2 regions of the Agrobacterium sp. K11 genome follow, and region 1 is predicted to be linked to the other one. Evidence: predicted binding sites of a transcription regulator. Region 1 holds the regulator's gene; the other holds the start of a gene.
The links. The regulator HrcA, encoded in region 1, represses chaperone genes, less so after heat shock. The targets are predictions, from matches to a motif close to GTTAGCACTCNCNNNNNGNGAGTGCTAAC.

Region 1 (3,411 bases):
CCAGTGCAGATAGATCCCGAAACCGGGATCGCCCGTATCCGGCAGAAGCGACGCGCCGGGGGCAGAAAGTTGGTGCTCCCCGGTCATCGGGTTCATGCCTCCAGACAGGTTTCGACGAATTTTTTGAACGCGCGGGCACGGTGGGAGCGCGCAAACGCATCGCCGTGCTTCCAGCCGTGTTTTTCGTCTGCGGTCATTTCACCGAATGTGGTGTCGTAACCTTCTGGTTTGAAGATCGGGTCATAGCCGAAACCGCTCGTTCCGCGCGGGGGCCACGCCACCGTGCCTTCCACCTCGCCGCGAAAATATTCGACATGCCCGTCCGGCCAGGCAAGGCACAGCACGCTGACGAATCGGCCCGTGCGGTCTTCCGGCTTCGTTGCACCGCGTTCGGCAAGCGCATCCTCGACCTTCTGCATGGCCATGGCGAAGTCGCGCGTACCGTCAGCCGTTTCAGCCCAATTGGCGGTATAAACGCCCGGCGCGCCATCCAGCGCATCGATCACCAGACCGGAATCGTCAGAAAGAGCCGGCAGGCCGGACGCCTTCGCAGACGCAAGCGCCTTGATGGCAGCATTTTCCTCAAAGGTGGTGCCTGTCTCGTCCGGCTCCACGAAGTTCAGCTCCGCAGCCGATTTGGCTGAAAAGCCGAAAGGCCCGATCAGGTCGGCGATTTCGGCGATCTTGCCCTTGTTGTGGCTGGCGACAACGATCGTTCTGGTATCGAGCTTGCGCATGACGTTTTCCTGTCGGCTCAGGCGATTGCCTGCTTCTGAAGGGCGACCAGTTCGCTGCATCCGGCCTTTGCAAGACCGAGCAGCGTCAGGAATTCCTCTTCGGAGAAGGGGGCACCTTCCGCGGTTCCCTGCACTTCGACGATGCCGCCGGAGCCGGTGATGACGAAATTCGCATCGGTCTCGGCGGAGGAATCCTCGAGATAATCGAGATCGATGACCGGCTGTTTTGCAAAGATGCCGCAGGAGATCGCGGCGATATGGTCTTTCAGGACCTTCTCGACCTTGATCATGTTGCGAGTTTCCATCCACTTCAGGCAATCATGCAGGGCGATCCATGCGCCGGTGATGGAAGCCGTGCGCGTGCCGCCATCGGCCTGAATGACGTCGCAGTCGATGCTGATCTGGCGCTCGCCAAGCGCCTGCAGGTCGACCACTGCACGCAGCGAGCGGCCGATGAGGCGCTGGATTTCCTGCGTGCGTCCGCCCTGCTTGCCGGCCGAGGCCTCGCGCTTCATCCGCTCATGGGTGGAACGCGGCAGCATGCCGTATTCGGCGGTGACCCAGCCCTTGCCGCTGTTGCGCAGCCACGGCGGCGTCTTTTCCTCAAGGCTTGCGGTGACGAGCACATGCGTATCACCGAATTTGACCAGACAGGAACCTTCGGCATGTTTCGAGAAATTGCGCTCGAAGGAAACCTTGCGCATCTGATCGGTTTTTCTGCCTGAAGGCCGCATATGATCCACTCTCCATGTTGGTTCCTGCCTTCTAAGGCGCGCCCCGGGGTTTTGCAAAGCCAATTTCCATTTTGCCGCAGCGGTGCAACGCATTATATTGGTACGGACAGAGTTTTGACGATAAAGAACGGATGATATGGGCTTTTCCGCACCGCTTTCAAAAGATCAGGCATCGTTGCTGGATGAACGGTCGCGGGAGATTTTCCGGCGCATCGTCGAAGGCTATCTCGACACCGGCGAACCCTTGGGGTCGCGCAGCCTGTCGCGGCTGTTGCCGATGTCGCTTTCACCGGCCTCCGTTCGCAACGTCATGAGCGACCTCGAGGAACTGGGTCTCATCTATTCGCCGCATATCAGCGCCGGTCGCCTGCCCACCCAGACGGGGCTGCGCTTCTTCGTGGACGCATTCATGCAGGTGGGCGATCTGCCCGCCGATGAGAGAGCCAGTATCGACCGCCAGATCGGTCCGGTCGCCGGCCACGAGCAATCGCTGGAAGGGTTGCTGACGGAGGCAAGCCGCATGCTTTCAGGCATGTCGCGCGGTGCCGGCCTGGTGCTGACGGCCAAGAGCGACGTCATTCTCAAGCATGTTGAATTCATCCGGCTGGAGCCCACCAAGGCGCTTGCCGTGCTGGTAGGGGACCACAATCAGGTCGAAAACCGTATCATCGAATTGCCGGTCGGCATTTCGTCATCGCAATTGACAGAGGCGGCAAATTTCATCAATGCCCATCTTTCCGGGCAGACGCTGCAAGAACTGCGGGGCCAGTTTCAGACGCAGCGTGCCGAATTGCAGTCGGAACTCGGCACGCTCGCGCAGGACCTCATTGAACGTGGTCTCGCCATATGGGCGGGCGACAATGAAGAGGGCAAGCTCGGCCGCCTCATCGTCCGCGGACGCTCCAACCTGCTGGAAGGTCTGGCCGGTGAGGAAGATATCGATCGTGTGCGCCTGCTGTTCGACGATCTGGAACGTAAGGAAAATCTCATCGAGATACTCAACCTTGCGGAAAGTGGCTCAGGCGTCAGGATTTTCATCGGCTCGGAAAACAAGCTCTTCTCGCTGTCAGGCTCGTCACTGATCGTGGCACCTTATCGGGATGAGGAAAATCGCGTTGTGGGTGCCGTCGGCGTCATCGGTCCCACGAGGCTAAATTACGCCCGTATCGTGCCTATGGTGGACTACACCGCACAAATTATGGCCCGCCTTTCCCGAAAGCAGAGATAGGACAAGCCCGCAAGGTTAGAGAATGCGGCAAGCTTTTCGCCGCAAGCCTTGATTTTTGCCCTTCAAACCTCGATATCGGGCGCAACCAACAATATTCAAATCTGGAGAACGTCATGACCGACGATACGAAAAAGCCCGGACCTGACGCGGACGTCGCCGAAGAGTTTGTCGAACCCGCATTTACAGGGGAAGAGACGGCGGAAGCTGCCGAGCCCGATCCGATCGAACTGCTCAGGGCCGAAAATGCCGATCTGCGCGACAAGTTCCTGCGTCTTGCAGCAGAAATGGACAATCTTCGTCGCCGCACCGAGCGCGAAGTCAAGGATGCGAAGGCCTATTCTCTCGCCGCTTTCGCGCGCGACATGCTTGCCGTTTCCGACAATCTTCGCCGCGCTCTTGAAGCCATTCCTGACGAACTCAAGACCAATGGCGAAGCCGGTCTCAACGGCCTGATCGAAGGTGTCGAGATGACGGAGCGCTCGATGCTCTCGACGCTGGAGCGACATGGCGTCAAAAAGATCGATGCGGAAGGCCAGAAATTCGATCCGAATTTCCACCAGGCGATGTTCGAAATTCCGAACACAGCAGTTCCGAACAACACGGTACTGCAGGTGGTTCAGGCCGGTTTCACCATCGGTGACCGGGTGCTGCGCCCCGCCATGGTTGGCGTCTCAAAGGGTGGCCCGAAGGTGGAGACCGCCGCAGCGCCCGA
Region 2 (3,411 bases), 320 kb from region 1:
AAGCTGCGTTCTGCAGAGCCGTGCGAACAACCTTGACCGGGTCGACGATGCCGAGCTGGATCAGGTCGCCATATTCGCCGGTCTGGGCGTTGTAGCCGTAGTTGTCTTCGTTCCGGTCGAGGATCTTGCCAACAACGATGGAAGCTTCGTCACCTGCGTTTTCTGCAATCTGGCGAACCAGAGACTGCAGAGCCTTGCGGACGATGTTAATGCCGGCTTCCTGGTCGTCGTTCTCACCCTTGACGGTGATCTTCGTGGAAGAACGCAGCAGGGCAACGCCGCCGCCCGGTACGATGCCTTCCTGAACAGCAGCGCGCGTCGCGTTGAGAGCGTCGTCGATGCGGTCCTTCTTTTCCTTCACTTCAACTTCCGTCGAACCGCCAACGCGGATCACGGCAACGCCGCCAGCGAGCTTGGCAAGACGTTCCTGCAGCTTTTCGCGGTCGTAGTCGGAAGTGGTTTCTTCGATCTGCGCCTTGATCTGGGCAACACGGCCTTCGATGTCGGACTTCTGGCCAGCACCGTCAACGATCGTGGTGTTTTCCTTGGAGATCGAAACCTTCTTCGACTTGCCGAGCATGTCGAGGGTAACGCTTTCGAGCTTGATGCCGAGATCTTCGGAAATGACGGTACCACCGGTCAGGATGGCGATGTCTTCCAGCATGGCCTTGCGGCGGTCGCCGAAGCCAGGAGCCTTGACGGCAGCGATCTTGAGGCCGCCACGCAGCTTGTTGACGACGAGCGTTGCAAGGGCTTCGCCTTCTACGTCTTCAGCGATGATGACGAGCGGCTTGCCGGTCTGAACGACAGCTTCGAGAACAGGCAGCATGGCCTGGAGGTTCGAAAGCTTCTTTTCGTGCAGAAGGATGTATGCGTCTTCGAGGTCCGCAACCATCTTTTCCGGGTTGGTCACGAAGTAAGGCGACAGGTAGCCGCGGTCGAACTGCATGCCTTCGACGACTTCGAGTTCGGTTTCAGCGGTCTTGGCTTCTTCAACGGTGATGACGCCTTCGTTGCCGACGCGCTGCATTGCTTCAGCAATGTCGAGACCGATCTGACGCTCGCCGTTTGCAGAGATCGTGCCGACCTGTGCAACTTCTTCCGAAGTGTTGATCTTCTTGGCCTTGGCCTGAAGGTCCTTGACGACTTCTGCAACGGCCAGATCGATACCGCGCTTGAGGTCCATCGGGTTCATGCCGGCAGCAACTGCCTTTGCACCTTCGCGAACGATGGCCTGGGCCAGAACCGTTGCGGTGGTGGTGCCGTCACCGGCGATGTCGTTGGTCTTGGAGGCAACTTCGCGAACGAGCTGTGCGCCCATGTTCTCGAACTTGTCTTCGAGTTCGATTTCCTTGGCGACCGAAACGCCGTCCTTGGTGATGCGCGGTGCGCCGAACGACTTGTCGATAACGACGTTACGACCCTTCGGGCCGAGGGTGACCTTCACTGCATCAGCGAGAATGTCGACGCCCTTGAGCATCTTTTCGCGCGCTGTGCGGCCGAATTTGACTTCTTTGGCTGCCATTTTCAAAACTCCTGGTTTCGAATGGCCGGACGGGGTCCGGCTTGAAATTTAAGGAAACGATGGGTGCGGCGAAATCAGCCGATGATACCCATGATGTCGGCTTCCTTCATGATCAGAAGGTCTTCGCCGTCGAGCTTGACTTCGGTGCCCGACCACTTGCCGAACAGGACGCGATCGCCAACCTTGACGTCGAGAGCGACGACCTTGCCGGCCTCATCGCGAGCGCCGGAACCGACGGCGACGATTTCGCCTTCCTGCGGCTTTTCCTTGGCGGTATCGGGAATGATGATGCCGCCCTTGGTCTTTGCTTCGGACTCAACGCGACGAACGACGACGCGATCATGAAGCGGGCGGAAATTGGTGCTTGTCATTGCCTAATCCCTCGATCAAATGACTTCAGGAACCTTTTGAAGGTTCACGTGATGGGTGTTAGCACTCCTCTTGTTGGAGTGCCAGCAAAGCCGAGATAAGGAGGCGTCCCCCCGGAGTCAAGAACGCACTGCCGGAAAAATTTCACGGCCTATGGTTACCAGCGTTCCATGACAGAAAATTTCCACGCTATGACGGGCGAGGACAAATCGCTCTTTTCAGGCAGCCTTCGTTTTCGGCGTAGAGGGGTTTTATGTTCGGATGGTGGCCGGTGGTCCGGAGGCAGGCCTGGCGCCGCTTTTTTCCTTGCCATCGGCGTCCTGCTTTGCCATGTGACGCACACCCTTTTTTCGCACCCGGAAAGCATATCATGGCCCATCGCATTCTCACCCTCGGCGAAATCACTGATGGGTTCGACGTTGTTCTTTCGGATGTCTGGGGCGTGCTGCATAATGGCGTTAGCGCTTTCCCTGATGCGGCGGTTGCGCTGCACGACGCGCGCAAGGCCGGCAAGACCGTGGTGCTCATCACCAATTCGCCGCGTCCGGCCCCCGGTGTCATCGCCCAGCTTCGCGTTCTCGGCGTGCCGGATGAGGCCTATGACCGCATCATTACATCGGGCGACGTCACCCGCGGCCTGATCGCGGAAGGCCCGAGAAAAGTCTTTCTGCTCGGCCCCGAGCGTGACATGCCGCTGCTGGAAGGTCTCGATGTCGAACGGGTCGGCGAGGCGGAAGCGGAATCCGTCGTCTGCACCGGTTTCTTCGATGACGAGACGGAAACGCCGGAAGATTATACGGAAATGCTGAAAGGCTTTATCGCCCGCAAGGCGCCGATGATCTGTGCCAACCCCGATCTGGTGGTAGAGCGCGGCGAGCGCATCATTCCCTGCGCCGGCGCCATGGCCGCATATTACGAACAGCTTGGCGGCGAAGTCCGTATTGCCGGCAAACCGCACGCACCGATCTATGAAGCCTGCCTCGCGGCGGCGAAAGAAGTGCGCGGCGATTTCCCGAAGGATCGCGTGCTCGCCATTGGCGATGGCATGCCGACGGATGTGAAGGGCGCAATTGCGAGCGGCCTCAACCTTCTTTATATCAGCGGCGGCATTCACGCCGCCGAATATACGCTGAATGGCCAGACGGACGAGGCGCTTCTGAACGCCTATCTGAAGGGGCAGGGCGCGGCTCCCGGCTGGTGGATGCCCCGCCTTGCCTAGGAAACGTCTGGCGTAAGCCGGCGTAAAAAATGGATCGACTGCAATGACCGTCTTTCATCGCAATGAAAAAAAGGAGCCGCTGCCTGAAGGCTTGCGCGGCGGCGTCATCGCGATCGGCAATTTCGATGGTGTGCATCGCGGCCACCGCGCCGTTCTGGACCGGGCGCTGGAACTGGCCGAGGCGCGTGGCGTTCCGGCACTGGTGCTGACCTTCGAACCGCATCCCCGTTCGGTCTTCCGCCCTGAAACGCCGGTCTTCCGCCTGACACCTGCGCCGTTGAAGGCACGTATTCTCGAG

Region 2: groES (co-chaperone GroES) is a predicted target of HrcA. The motif match lies at 1,954-1,982, and genes of this name have one in related genera.

Annotation. Positions count from the first base shown of each region.
Region 1 is NZ_JCAHRB010000003.1:654,124-657,534, reverse strand. Features, by position in the region: gene hemW (radical SAM family heme chaperone HemW) at 1-87, opposite strand, end outside; gene rdgB (RdgB/HAM1 family non-canonical purine NTP pyrophosphatase) at 93-737, opposite strand; gene rph (ribonuclease PH) at 755-1,471, opposite strand; gene hrcA (heat-inducible transcriptional repressor HrcA) at 1,608-2,699, shown strand; gene grpE (nucleotide exchange factor GrpE) at 2,813-3,411, shown strand, end outside.
Region 2 is NZ_JCAHRB010000003.1:332,607-336,017, reverse strand. Features, by position in the region: gene groL (chaperonin GroEL) at 1-1,525, opposite strand, end outside; gene groES (co-chaperone GroES) at 1,600-1,896, opposite strand; gene AC5SEO_RS06840 (TIGR01459 family HAD-type hydrolase) at 2,265-3,113, shown strand; gene AC5SEO_RS06835 (bifunctional riboflavin kinase/FAD synthetase) at 3,157-3,411, shown strand, end outside.